DNA from 2 places in the Kluyvera sichuanensis genome. Region 2 is predicted to be linked to the other one. Evidence: predicted binding sites of a transcription regulator. Region 2 holds the regulator's gene; the other holds the start of a gene.

Region 1 (7,303 bases), 2.0 Mb from region 2:
CTCTGGTCTGAAGGGCAGAAAAGTGATGGGATGAATCGCTTATTTGCCGTGGGCGTAGGCTGTACCGACCTTTTCCCTCATGATTTATGGGGGAGGCTGTTGGGACGGGTCTGGCGACAGTCCCGGCACGAGCTTGGTTTGCATACGAACGCCTGTGGTTATCAGCCTCTGCGCCGCGCGATTAATCATTATATCCAGACCACTCGCGGCGTTAACTGCGATGAGAGTCAGATAATCATCGTCAATGGCATCCAGCAGGCGCTGAATGTCACCGCCCGGGCGTTGCTGCCTAAAGGTAGCGAAGTGTGGGTAGACGATCCCGGTTATGATGGCGCCCGAGGCGCCTTCACCTCTACAGGAGCGATTGTCAGGCCGGTCAGGGTCGACGACCGGGGGATGGATATTCATGATGGGATACAGCACTTCCCCAATGCAAAACTGGTCTACACCGCGCCGTCACACCAGTTTCCATTGAGCGGGACGCTCAGCCTTTCCCGACGGTTAGCGCTGCTGGAGTGGGCGGAATCCCGGCAGGCGTGGATCTTTGAAGATGACTATAACAGTGAGTTTCGCTATGCCGCTCGCTCATTGCAGGCGTTGCAGGGGCTGGATAAATATCATCGGGTTATTTATTCCGGAACGTTTTCCAAAATGATGTATCCGGAATTTCGGCTGGGCTTTTTGGTCGTACCGCCGGATCTACGTGAGCAGTTTATGATGACCAAGTATTTCTCCGATCTCTGTACCGGCTATCTGGAGCAGGCCGTGCTGGCGCGTTTTATTGCCGAAGGCCATTACGCCAGCCATGTTCGCCGGGTGCGTAAAGCGTGCTATGAGCGTAAGAGCGCATTAGCAGCGGCGATAGCCGCTTATTTGCCGGGCAAAATGGTGGTACATCCGTCCGACTCAGGGATCCATATGGTGTGTTGGTTGGCCGACGGACTCACGGGGAAGGAGGTGGAAATGAAAGCCAGCCAGCTGGGTATGGGGATTCAATCCTTTGAACGCTATTGCCAGCGTCCAATGGCCCGAGAAGGTATTTTGCTTGGCTTTGCCAATCATTCCCCGGAGGTCTTGCAAGAGGGCATTCGCCGATTGGCCAGCGTGATTTGAACGCGCTTAAAAGTTAGGGGACTCTTACGTCAAAATCGCCCGGGCAAGATTCGATTCTTAACACCGGGCGATGGCGATATGACAATACCGGCTTTTAGCTTTGCGCGCGTGGCTGGGTGACGCGCAGCCCGCTGAACAGCGTAGCGACAACCGCCAGCGTACCGGCCAGCAACAGCGACACGTGGGTACCGCCATTGCCGAAGGCGTTAAACATCAGCGCGACCAGAGCAGCACCGGTACTTTGCCCCAGCAGGCGTGCCGTACCGAGCATCCCGCTGGCACCGCCGCTGCGGTTACGCGGCGCAGAGGCAATAATGGTGTGGTTGTTTGGAGACTGGAACAGCCCGAAGCCTGCACCGCACAGCAGCATACGCCAGATAATATCGATATCGCTCGGTGACGATGGCAGCAGCGCCAGCCCAAACAGGCCGCAGGCCATAATCGCCATGCCCAGCGCGCCCAGCAGGCCCGCGTGAACGCGTTCGATAAGATACCCTGCCAATGGAGCCATCACCATGGTCGCCAGCGGCCACGGCGTCAGCAGTAAGCCGGTCTCTACTTCGGTACGGCCGACCACTGACTGCAGGAAGAACGGCAGCGATACCATTGCCAGCATCTGCGCGCAGAAAGAGCAAATAGATGTGCAGATAGAGAGTGAGAACAGCGGAATACGCAGCAGATCGACCGGCAGCAGCGGCACCGGTAACTGCAGTTGGCGACGCACGAAGAAGAAACCAATCACCAGCAGCCCAACGATTTCCAGCAGCACCACTTCGGTAGACTGCCCCTGAGCGAAACTGCTCAGTGCGGTGATAAGCAGACCGAAGGTCAGGGCGTTCATCACCGCGCTTGGCAGATCGAAACGCTGTGACTGGCTGCGGGTGCCGTTCGACGGCAGGAAGCGCACGGCCAGCAGCCAGGCAATAATCCCCAGCGGCACGTTAATAAAGAACAGCCACTGCCAGGAAGCCAGCGACAAAATGGCCGCGGCGATCGTTGGCCCGGCAGCTGACGACACTGCCACCACAAAGGAGTTGATACCCATCCCGCGTCCCAGTTGACGCTGTGGGTAAATCAGACGGATCAGCGCCGTGTTGACGCTCATCAGCGCTGCGCCCCCAAACCCTTGCAGAATACGCGCCAGCGTCAGCATCTCGAGCGAGTTAGAGAAGGCGCAGAACAATGAGGCGAGGGTGAAGACCACCAGGCCCGCTTTATAAATGCGGTGGTAGCCAATCATGTCGCCAAGGAAGGAGAGGGAGAGCAGGGAGATAACAATGGCAATCTGGTAGGCATTGACTATCCAGATGGAAGACGCCGGGGAGGCGTTCAGGTCGGTAGCGATGGTGGGCAGCGCAACGTTGGCAATGGCACCGTCGAGAACGGCCATCGTAATGCCGATAACAATAGTCAGAATGGCGCCATAGCGTAGGGGGGTCGGCAGACCATCGATCAGGTTTCGAGTCATGTTAGAAACTTGTTTTTGTGTGAATTATTAACCAGAGAATGATTCTAGCATTGATTATTCGACCTAATGTCGCAGATTTGTAACCAGGTCACAGAAGTTTCATTGCTACAGACGCTTTGCGAAATTATAATAAAAACCGGTTCTAATTTTTATAAAACAGTTGCGATGAGGTGATAAATGTCAGCAACGGATTTGGACAAACAACCAGATTCTGTCTCTTCGGTACTCAAGGTATTTGGTATCCTGCAGGCACTTGGCGAAGAACGCGAAATTGGTATTACTGAACTGTCGCAACGCGTCATGATGTCGAAAAGCACCGTTTATCGCTTTTTGCAAACCATGAAGTCATTGGGATACGTTGCCCAGGAAGGGGAATCCGAAAAGTATTCACTCACGCTGAAGCTGTTTGAGCTGGGTGCTCGTGCCCTGCAAAACGTTGATTTGATCCGCAGTGCGGATATCCAGATGCGTGAGCTCTCTCGCCTGACGAAAGAGACCATTCACCTGGGTGCGCTGGATGAAGACAGCATTGTTTACATCCACAAAATCGACTCGATGTATAACCTGCGCATGTACTCCCGTGTGGGTCGTCGTAACCCGCTGTACAGCACCGCGATCGGTAAAGTACTGCTGGCCTGGCGCGACCCGGCAGAGGTTCGTCAGATCCTCGAAGGCGTTGAGTATAAGTGCAGCACCGAGCGTACGATTGCCAACACTGATGAGCTGATTACCGTTCTCGAGCAGGTCCGTAAACAGGGCTGGGGCGAAGATAACGAAGAACAGGAAGAAGGTTTGCGCTGTATCGGCGTACCGGTATTTGACCGCTTTGGCGTGGTTATCGCCGGTTTGAGTATCTCCTTCCCAACGCTGCGCTTCTCTGAAGAACGCCTGCATGAGTATGTTGAGATGCTGCATACCGCAGCGCGTAAGATTTCAGAACAGATGGGTTATAACGACTACCCGTTCTGAGTCAGCGATAAAAAAGCCCGGTGCTGGACTGCACCGGGCTTTTTTTTATCCATTTTTAACCGTTATCCACCACGCTCGTGCTCTTACGCAGCAGTGGGCAGCTGGAACGCCCCACCACGCCGTTGTCGCTGTGAAGATAAAATGCGGTGCTATAGCCCTGTGCGGTCAGATACTTACATTGCAAGCCCAGACCGCCAGCCGTCTTCTGACTCCCTGCCAATACGCCGTACCCGCTCAGAAGCACCCCGATGGCGACGATAACCAGAAAAACGATAGTTCTGATAAACAGGCGCATAAAAATTCCTCTTCTATTATATCTTTCATGAATACTACGTTACTGCAATAACGGATTGACACAAGTCTATGATTCCTAAAAGCGTGAGATGCCGTTACAGTTAGCCGCGGTTTAAGGTTAGCATGCTAACCTCGCTACATCTGAATAAGAATTCATGCGGAGAGTTGAGTGAAAAAGTTTCGGTGGGTATTACTGATACTCGTGATTGCCGCCTGCCTGCTGCTCTGGACCCAGATGATCAACGTAATGTGCGATCAGGATGTTCAGTTTTTCAGCGGCATATGCAGCATTAACAGGTATATACCCTGGTAAAACATTTTTGCCGGCAGCGATTTCCTTCCGTAATGTGAGTGGTAGAATGGATCGTTCTTTTTGAGGTGGTAAAATGAGTGATCTTGTAAGTTCTGGGGCATTAAATCTGGTATCTCTGGCATTTTCCTTCTTGCTGCTGTTAGTCGGTCTGGTGTTGTGGTTCTTTGTGAATCGCGCCAGTTCCCGTGCTAACGAGCAAATCGAACTCCTTGAATCGCTGCTCGACCTGCAAAAGCGCCAGAATGCGCTGCTGCGTCGTTTATGCGAAGCCAATGAGCCGGACGCGAAGGAAGAAGAGGCACCAAAAGCAAAAGCAGAAGACGTTAAAGAAGAAGACAAAGAAGATTTTATCCGTCTGGTGGCGGAACGATAACCTCTTTGTATGCTAACGCCGGGCAGCCTGTTCTGGGCTGCCGGACACCGCACGATGCACTTTTCTGGTGCTCATATTCCCTGAAAGCCTAATTGATATGCGTTACGCGACGAGATATTCACTTTGCGCAACTGACGCGTTGCGTGGCGATATTCGCGCTCACGTATCGGTATAATCTATAACGTTATGTTATTGTTATTGATAAATCATTCCCAGGTTCTATTTATCGCACCTTAATATTATTGTTCGTATTAACATTGTACGAACTGGACAATTAATCGCCCATTTGGCGAAGCATAATCCAGAGAGCAATAGCGAAACGTTTTTATTGCATTGTGATGAAGCAATGTCACGAAAGTTTCATTATTTTGGTGCAATATAGTCCACGATGTTAATCGCCAGGACCGTGCTGGATAACCGCACTCATGTGAAGTACTTATAACCGGTTAGCCGAACGGCATGCGAAAATGTTATAGCGAAAATAATCTAACGATATACAAAATTTTTGCGGCGATAAGGATATTCTGGACGCCGAAAAAATGTTGGTCTATGTTAAAAATGTCTTACGTTACCGTAAGCTAGGTCACATTTTAGATCTGCTAACATTCATTCAACGAAACGTTTTGTTGGGGAAAAATTCACCCCGTGCGGAAGGATTTGTTGGGATTTGTGCGGCCGATCGAGACACCTTTAAAAATGGCTTGCCATTATTATCGTTGTATGTGATAACACGTTTTGGGTTAAACGAGGTACAGTTCTGTTTATGTATGGCATTATCAGTAAAGAAGTTCTGAGTAAACACGTTGACGTTGAATACCGCTTCTCTGCCGAACCTTATATTAGTGCCTCATGCAGTCATGTCTCAGTTTTATCTATGAAAACGCCTGCGGGCGCAGAAAACACTCTAAGGAATTTTGCAAATGGCAAAGATTAAAGGTCAAGTTAAGTGGTTCAACGAGTCTAAAGGTTTTGGCTTCATTACTCCTGCTGACGGCAGCAAAGATGTATTCGTACATTTCTCTGCAATCCAGGGTAACGGCTTCAAAACTCTGGCTGAAGGCCAGAACGTTGAGTTCGAAATTCAGGACGGCCAGAAAGGCCCAGCGGCTGTTAACGTAACCGCTATCTGATTCGACAATCACTGATCTTGCAGCGCGTCAGCGTAACATTATCAGACATAAAGCCTCGCTTATGCGGGGCTTTATCATTTCTATGCCTGCCGCTTTTAACCGCCGCTTCGCCTTTCTCCCTCGCTCGAATAGCGGTACACTTTCGCCCTTTGAAATAGAGCCGGAGTTGCTATGTCCTACAGTTGTCCGCTTTGCCACGCGCCGTTAACGCGCAGCGGCAATAGTTATCTTTGCCCACAGCGTCACCAGTTTGATCGGGCGAAAGAGGGCTACGTCAACCTCCTGCCGGTACAGCACAAACGATCTCGTGATCCGGGCGATAGCGCAGAGATGATGCAGGCGCGGCGCGCGTTTCTCGATGCCGGACACTATCAGCCGCTGCGCGACGCCGTGAGTGTGAAGCTACATGCCATTACGCCTGAACATCTGTTAGATATCGGCTGTGGGGAAGGGTACTACACCCACGCTTTTGCCGCCAAGGCGCAGGCAACATGGGGACTGGACGTGTCGAAAACCGCCATTCGCTACGGCGCAAAGCGCTATCCGCAGGTGGATTTCTGCGTTGCCTCCAGCCAGCGTTTGCCGTTTGCTGATGCCAGCATGGACGCCGTCGTGCGGATCTACGCGCCGTGTAATCCGCAAGAGTTGAAACGCGTGGTGAAACCGGGCGGTTGGGTAATAACCGTTACGCCGGGGCCGCGTCATCTGGTTGAGCTGAAAGGGCTTATCTATAGCGAAGTGCAGCTGCATGCGCCACATTCTGAAGTGCTGGAAGGGTTTAGCCTGCAAAGTCACGATGCGTTAGCCTATCCGATGCAGTTGACCGGTCAGGAAGCGGTGACGTTATTACAGATGACGCCGTTTGCGTGGCGGGCGAAGCCGGAAGTATGGGAGACGTTAGCACAGCAGGCGCAGTTTGCTTGCCAGACGGATTTCGCGATTCACGCCTGGCAAAGAGATGCCGATTAACCCATATAGTGGGCGTAGAGGATTTGCGCGCCAATAGCGATAAGCACGATCCCACCCAGAATTTCAGCCCGTTTGCCGAGCAGCGGGCCGATAAAGCGACCGACCATCATGCCAAGAGTTGACATCACAAAGGTGGCGCAGCCGATGGCAAATGCGGTGGCGAGAATATTGACTTGCAGGAAGGCCAGGCCAACGCCCACGGCCATTGCGTCCAGGCTGGTGGCAATTGCGGTGGTGACCAGCAGCCAGAAGCCGTGACGACGCGGTGATTCTGCTGCTTCATCATCATCCGTACCGCGGATCCCTTCCAGTACCATACGCCCACCGAGGAACACCAGCAGGACGAAGGCTACCCAGTGGCTCCACTCCATGACGAACTGGCTTGCCAGCATACCGAGGCCCCAGCCGATAAGTGGGGTAAGCATCTCAATGACGCCAAAAATCAGGCCAGTACGCAGGGCTTCAGAGAATTTCGGTTTGTGCAGCGTAGCACCCTTACCAATTGATGCAGCGAAGGCATCCATTGACATACCAAGGGCAAGAAGAATAGTGGCGGTTAAGTTCATGCGAAGGTCCAGACCGGGCAGTTTCCATACGACACATTCCTGCCCCCAGTAATCAGCAGTAATGCGTCTATGGTCTCGCTTGATTACGATGTAATCCGTACGCACCAC
Region 2 (7,303 bases):
CTGTGCGTGTAAAAGCTGCTGGCGGCGCGTTTGCAGCGGGATGAACTGCGAATGCAGTGCGCTTAGCTGCTGGCGCAGCGGGCGGCTGGCCGCGTGCTGGGCAATTTGCCCGGCCACTTCTTCCTGAGTCAGCGTCAACGCCGAAGGCGGCAATTGGGCGAGCTGTTTTTCCAGCTCAGCCAGACGCTGTGTGGCGGTCTCTAGCTGAACGCGTTCACGGGCCTGTTGACTGAAGGCGCTACGCCAGCCGGTCAGTTCCCCCAGCCACTGCTGGATGTGTTCGTTTTCCTGCAGCCACTGCTGAAGCTGGCTTTGGGTCTGCTGGAGCGTGGTGGCCTGCTGCTCAGCGCTCACTCGGATACGGTCGCGAAGGCGGCGGGAGTCATGTAAGCGAGTATTTACTTGCTCTACTAACTGGTGGGTTTTCGCCACCGTGGCGGCCTGTTCCTGTAGCTGCGTCCAGCGCGGGCGTAACGCTTCCGCAGGCTGCGCCCGGTTGAGCGCAGCAAGCTGTGGCTGCGCTTCTTCCAACGCCTGGTGGGCAGTATTAAGCGACTGCTGGTGGGTTTTCCCGTCCTGTTCCAGCTCCTGCTGACGGGTGAGCCACTGCTGATGCAGTGCGGCGACGGTCTGCTGTTGTTGCCACTGCTGCTCGTCAGAAGTAAGCGCCTGCAAACTCTGTGTCAGGGTCTGCTGCTGCTCTTCGCTCAGCAGGACTACGCCGCTGGCCTGCGCCTGAAGCTTCTCCAGTTCGCCACGTGCCTGCTTATGTTTTTCAAAGACCTGTGCGGAGATCTGACCATAAATTTCAGTGCCGGTCAGCTCTTCGAGTAACTCAGCACGTTCTTTTGGCTCGGCGTTGAGGAAGGCGGCAAACTGGCCCTGAGAGAGCATCATCGAGCGGGTAAAACGACCGTAGTCGAGGCCGGTCAGCGAGGCGGTCATCTCCAGTTTGTCTTTAATTTTGTCCGCCAGAATTTGCCCGTCGTCGCAGCGCGCCAACTCGACGCGCGGCGCCTGTAGGTTGCCGTCCGGTTGGTTACGGGCGCGGTTCTGGCTCCAGAAGGCGCGATAGGCCACGCCCTGAACCTCGAACTCGACTTCCGCCAGGCACTCGGCAGTGTCGCGGGTCATCAGGTCATTTTGCGACTGGGAGACGTTACTTAAGCGCGGCGTCTTGTGGTACAGCGCCAGGCAGATGGCATCCAGCAGCGTGGTTTTCCCCGCGCCGGTTGGGCCGGTAATAGCAAACAGACCGTTACTGGCAAACGGCTCCTGGGTGAAGTCGATTTTCCACTCGCCCTTGAGCGAGTTAAGGTTTTTCAGGCGCAGGCTGAGAATTTTCATGGCTGTTCCTCCTCACCAAGACTCTGGAGGGTGTCATTAAACAGCGCGTGCAGGCGCTGTTGCTGCGGCTCCTCCAGCGTTTCCAGCGCCAGACGACGCTGAAACACCTCTTCGACGCTCAATTCGCTCAAGGTTTCGCGCTCAAGGCTTGCCAGAATGCGCTGGCGTTGTTCACGACTGCGGCGCACCAGCAGCACGTCGACCGGCAGGTCATCGGTGATGGCCTGAATTTTACGTTGAATATCATGCAGGTATTCGTCGCTGGTGATTTCAATATCCACCCAGGTGCTCGGCTCTGCGGCGGCATCGCGCCATTCGGCTAGCTGGGCGCTGATAGCGTCAAAATCGCCTTTGATTACCGCCAGCGGCTGAGTCACGGGCACGGTAAGCGGCGTGACGTCGGCAAGCTTGCCGTCGGTGAAGCTCACCAGATTGACGCTTTTGGCTTTGCCGGTTTCATCAAAGCTGAGGGCGATAGGCGAACCGCTGTAGCGAATATGCTCGCTGCCACCGATTTTCTGCGCCCGGTGGATGTGGCCCAGCGCGATATAGTCGGCAGGCGGGAAGTTTTGCGCCGGAAATGCGTCCAGTGTGCCAATATAAATGTCGCGCACCGCATCACTTTTGCTGGCCCCGACGGTAGTCAGATGGCCGCTGGCAATAATCGGCAGCGTGGCATCGCCGCGCAGTTCACAAGCCTGCTGGTATTGCTGCTGGTAATAGTCGGTAATGCTCGCCAGCACCTGCTGGACTTTTTCGCCGCCGGAGAGCCCCGCCTGGCTGGTAATAATGTCACGCGGGCGCAGGAACGGCACCGGGCAGAACACCGCGCCGGGCGTGCCGTCGCGGCGATTCAGAATAAAGGGCTCATGACCGGCACTGGCAATCACCGTGGTATTCAGAAATGAGAGAATATCGCGGGATTCATTCAGCGTTGCCACGGAGTCATGGTTGCCCGCCAGCACCACCAGATGGCAGCCGGTCTGCTGCAAATTGACCACAAATCGGTTGTACAGTTCGCGCGCATAGCTTGGCGGGGAGCCGGTATCGAAGATATCGCCCGCGACAATAATAGCATCCACCTGCTCATGTTCGGCGGTGGTGAGCAGCCAGTTCAGGAACGCGTCATGTTCAGCCGCGCGGCTTTTGCTGTAGAAGTTCTGGCCAAGGTGCCAGTCCGAAGTGTGGATGATGCGCATAGCGGTTCCGTGAGAAGTGGCGTAAAGTTGATTATAAACATCAGCCTACGTTGAGGTCGATGAGCGCGTTTTGAGAGTGTCATAAACGGTAAACCGCGATCATCTAACGGTCATGTTTTTCATAAATCTGTCATAAATCTGACGCATAATGACGCCGTATATAATACTGATGTCTAAAAACAGGGCAAATAATGGCAAGACGTATTCTGGTCGTTGAAGATGAAGCGCCAATCCGCGAGATGGTCTGTTTCGTTCTGGAGCAAAACGGTTTTCAGCCGGTGGAAGCAGAAGATTACGATACCGCTATCAGCAAACTGAATGAACCCTGGCCCGACCTTATTCTGCTCGACTGGATGTTACCGGGCGGTTCGGGACTGCAATTTATTAAGCATATCAAACGTGAAGCGCTGACGCGTGACATTCCGGTGGTGATGCTGACTGCCCGTGGTGAAGAAGAAGACCGCGTGCGGGGCCTCGAAACCGGCGCCGACGATTACATCACCAAACCTTTCTCGCCAAAAGAGCTGGTCGCCCGCATTAAAGCGGTGATGCGCCGTATTTCGCCGATGGCGGTGGAAGAGGTGATTGAGATGCAGGGGCTGAGCCTTGACCCGACCTCTCACCGCGTGATGACCGGTGAAAACCCGCTGGATATGGGGCCAACCGAATTTAAGCTGCTGCATTTCTTTATGACGCACCCGGAGCGCGTGTACAGTCGCGAACAGCTGCTGAACCACGTTTGGGGTACCAACGTTTATGTTGAAGACCGTACCGTCGACGTGCATATTCGTCGTCTGCGTAAGGCGCTGGAACACAGTGGTCATGACCGCATGGTGCAAACCGTTCGCGGCACGGGTTATCGTTTCTCTGCCCGTTTCTAATTTTTGACAGGAGTGTGACGCGTGCTGGAACGGCTGTCATGGAAAAGGCTGGTGCTGGAGCTGCTGTTATGCTGTCTCCCGGCCGCGATACTGGGACTGATTTTTGGTTATCTGCCGTGGTTTTTACTGGCGGCGGTGACCGGGCTGCTCATCTGGCATTTCTGGAATTTACTGCGACTCTCCTGGTGGCTTTGGGTCGACCGAAGTATGACCCCTCCGCCGGGACGCGGCAGCTGGGAGCCCTTGCTCTATGGGCTTAACCAGATGCAGCTGCGTAATAAAAAACGCCGCCGCGAGCTGGGTAATCTGATTAAACGCTTCCGTAGCGGTGCCGAGTCGCTGCCAGATGCGGTGGTGCTCACCACCGAAGAGGGGGCCATTTTCTGGTGTAATGGCCTGGCCCAGCAGTTGCTGGGGCTTCGCTGGCCCGACGATAGCGGGCAGAACATCTTAAACCTGCTGCGTTACCCCGAATTTACCCAACACCTCAAAAAGCGCGATTTCTTAAAGCCGTTGCATCTGGTGCTGAACAGTGGTCGCCATCTGGAAATCCGCGTGATGCCGTACACCGACCGTCAGCTGCTGATGGTGGCGCGCGATGTCACACAGATGCACCAACTGGAAGGGGCGCGGCGAAACTTCTTCGCCAACGTCAGTCATGAGCTGCGCACGCCGCTGACCGTACTGCAGGGCTACCTGGAGATGATGCAGGAGCAGGTGCTGGAAGGGAACGTGCGTGAGAAAGCGCTGCACACCATGCGTGAGCAGACGCAGCGTATGGAAGGGCTGGTTCGACAGCTGCTGACGCTCTCTAAAATCGAGGCTTCACCGACGCTGGCGTTGAACGAAAAGATTGATGTGCCAATGATGCTGAAGGTGGTGGAGCGCGAGGCGCAGACGCTCAGTCAGCATAAGCATCAGTTCCATTTTGAGATTGATGAGACGCTGAAGACACTGGGTAACGAAGAACAACTGCGAAGCGCGATGTCGAACCTGGTCTATAACGCGGTAAACCATACGCCGGAAGGCACGTTGATTACCGTACGCTGGCAGCGTGCGTCGCATGGGGCGTTGTTCAGCGTAGAGGATAATGGCCCGGGCATTGCGCCTGAGCACCTGCCAAGACTGACCGAACGTTTTTATCGCGTTGATAAAGCACGCTCGCGGCAGACCGGCGGTAGCGGTTTGGGGCTGGCAATTGTTAAACATGCGGTTAATCATCACGATAGCCGGCTGGATATTACCAGCACGCTCGGCAAAGGTTCGTGTTTCAGCTTCCTGCTGCCGGAACGTTTAATTGCCAGAAATAGCGAGTAATTTCGCGCTTGTCAGCTTAACTTTCCACAGACCAGCCTCGGCTGGTCTGTTTGCTTTGCAGTCAAGTAAACGCCGCGTTATTTACGAACGTCTGATTATTTTTTGTTCGCATGATTAGCCGGATGTTTTTCTTAAATCCAGTTAATACGTCTGCCTATTTTTTCACTATCAATATAATCATCTGGTTTTGCGATCCCGTGTTGCTTTAAAACGTTATAAGCGTTTAAATTGGCCCCCATGCAGTCGTAAACAGACTGTATATGCGCGGTAAATCAAAAAACTATTCTTCTCTACGCCGCGAAGGGAGCATATCCCGCTGAGTTTATTGTCAGTTTCCTCTGCATCATTCCACAGGCGCTGACACAATAAATTTGTTTTACAACACCACATCCACAGGCTGTAGTTACATATGACCCATCAATTAAAATCGCGTGACATCATCGCTCTGGGCTTTATGACCTTCGCGTTGTTCGTTGGCGCAGGCAACATCATTTTCCCTCCAATGGTTGGTTTGCAGGCCGGTCCTCACGTCTGGACTGCCGCGATCGGCTTCCTGATTACCGCCGTTGGTCTTCCGGTGCTGACCGTGGTCGCGCTGGCAAAAGTGGGCGGTGGCGTGGATAGCCTGAGTACGCCAATTGGTAAAGTGGCGGGCGTGCTGCTCGCTACGGTCTGTTACCTGGCGGTGGGCCCGCTGTTTGCGACCCCGCGTACCGCGACCGTCTCGTTTGAAATCGGTATCGCGCCGCTGACCGGCAGCGGTGAACTGCCACTGTTCATCTACAGCCTGGTTTACTTCGCGCTGGTGATTCTGGTGTCGCTCTATCCGGGCAAACTGCTGGATACCGTGGGTAACTTCCTCGCGCCGCTGAAAATCCTGGCGCTGATTATTCTGTCCGTTGCCGCCGTGATGTGGCCAGCTGGCCCGATTAGCCACGCGATGGAAGCCTATGAAACCGCCGCGTTCTCAAATGGTTTCGTGAACGGCTATCTGACCATGGATACGCTGGGCGCGATGGTGTTTGGTATCGTTATTGTTAACGCCGCGCGTTCCCGTGGTGTGACCGAAGCGCGTCTACTGACTCGCTATACCATCTGGGCTGGCTTGATGGCCGGTGTCGGCCTGACGCTGCTGTACCTGGCGCTGTTCCGTCTGGGTTCCGACAGCGCGACGCTGGTCGATCAGAACGCGAACGGTGCGGCAATCCTGCACGCTTACGTACAGCACACCTTCGGTGGCGCGGGCAGCTTCCTGCTGGCGGCATTGATCTTCATCGCCTGTCTGGTGACCGCGGTGGGCCTGACCTGTGCTTGTGCTGAGTTCTTCGCCCAGTACCTGCCGTTCTCCTACCGTACGCTGGTGTTTATCCTCGGCCTGTTCTCCATGGCGGTGTCGAATCTGGGGCTGAGCCACCTGATTCAAATCTCTATTCCGGTGCTGACCGCGATTTATCCGCCATGTATCGCACTCGTAGTGCTGAGTTTTACCCGCAATTGGTGGCATAATTCGGGCCGCGTTATTGCACCACCGATGTTTATCAGCCTGGTATTTGGTATTCTTGACGGCATCAAAGCCTCTGCCTTTGCAGATGTGCTGCCGGCGTGGACTGCCCGTTTACCGCTGGCCGAGCAAGGCCTTGCATGGCTGATGCCGACGGTTGTGATGGCGGTTCTGGCGATTATCTGGGACCGTACAGCAGGTCGTCAGGTGACATCAAGCGCCCACTAACCGGCGTTTACATCAAGGTGTTTTAACCACGGAACGTGATGTTCCGTGGTTTTTTATTTTGGGTACTTTCACCTAAGTTGTTCGCGTTGCGGCGCGATGATGATGGGTATGACATGGCACTGGAAACGATGGAAAACAACAAGCTGAAGCGCGGGTTAAGTACCCGACACATTCGCTTTATGGCTCTCGGATCGGCCATTGGTACGGGGCTGTTTTACGGCTCCGCCGATGCGATTAAGATGGCCGGGCCTAGCGTTCTGCTGGCCTATATTATTGGCGGCGTTGCCGCGTATATCATCATGCGTGCACTGGGCGAAATGTCCGTGCATAACCCGTCTGCCAGCTCCTTCTCTCGCTATGCGCAGGACAACCTGGGGCCGCTGGCGGGCTATATCACCGGCTGGACCTACTGCTTTGAGATCCTGATTGTGGCGATTGCTGACGTGACCGCCTTTGGTATCTATATGGGCGTCTGGTTCCCGGCGGTGCCGCACTGGATATGGGTGCTCAGCGTGGTGCTGATCATCTGCGCCATCAACCTGATGAGCGTGAAGGTGTTCGGCGAGCTGGAATTCTGGTTCTCGTTCTTCAAAGTCGCTACCATTATCATCATGATCGTGGCCGGTTTTGGCATCATTATCTGGGGTATCGGCAACGGCGGGCAGCCAACGGGTATTCATAACCTGTGGAGCAACGGCGGCTTCTTCAGCAACGGCTGGCTCGGTATGGTGATGTCGCTGCAGATGGTGATGTTTGCCTATGGCGGTATCGAGATTATCGGTATCACGGCTGGTGAAGCGAAAGACCCGCAGACCTCTATTCCGCGCGCG

What was found. The regulator PhoB, encoded in region 2, activates phosphate uptake and scavenging genes when phosphate is short. The targets are predictions, from matches to a motif close to CTGTCATAAAACTGNCNNAT.
Region 1: a site for PhoB is predicted at 2,648-2,667, ahead of kdgR (DNA-binding transcriptional regulator KdgR). Genes of this name have one in related genera too.

The regions. Positions count from the first base shown of each region.
Region 1 covers NZ_CP162271.1:1,724,887-1,732,189, reverse strand. Annotated here, with positions in the region: gene AB2B48_RS08610 (PLP-dependent aminotransferase family protein) at 1-1,113, shown strand, start outside; gene AB2B48_RS08605 (MFS transporter) at 1,208-2,581, opposite strand; gene kdgR (DNA-binding transcriptional regulator KdgR) at 2,759-3,550, shown strand; gene AB2B48_RS08595 (YobH family protein) at 3,606-3,845, opposite strand; gene mgrB (PhoP/PhoQ regulator MgrB) at 4,014-4,157, shown strand; gene AB2B48_RS08585 (YebO family protein) at 4,231-4,530, shown strand; gene AB2B48_RS08580 (DUF2627 domain-containing protein) at 5,294-5,464, shown strand; gene cspE (transcription antiterminator/RNA stability regulator CspE) at 5,451-5,660, shown strand; gene rlmA (23S rRNA (guanine(745)-N(1))-methyltransferase) at 5,832-6,629, shown strand; gene mntP (manganese efflux pump MntP) at 6,626-7,195, opposite strand.
Region 2 covers NZ_CP162271.1:4,857,038-4,864,340, forward strand. Annotated here, with positions in the region: gene sbcC (exonuclease subunit SbcC) at 1-1,347, opposite strand, end outside; gene sbcD (exonuclease subunit SbcD) at 1,344-2,546, opposite strand; gene phoB (phosphate response regulator transcription factor PhoB) at 2,738-3,427, shown strand; gene phoR (phosphate regulon sensor histidine kinase PhoR) at 3,449-4,744, shown strand; gene brnQ (branched-chain amino acid transporter carrier protein BrnQ) at 5,154-6,473, shown strand; gene proY (proline-specific permease ProY) at 6,602-7,303, shown strand, end outside.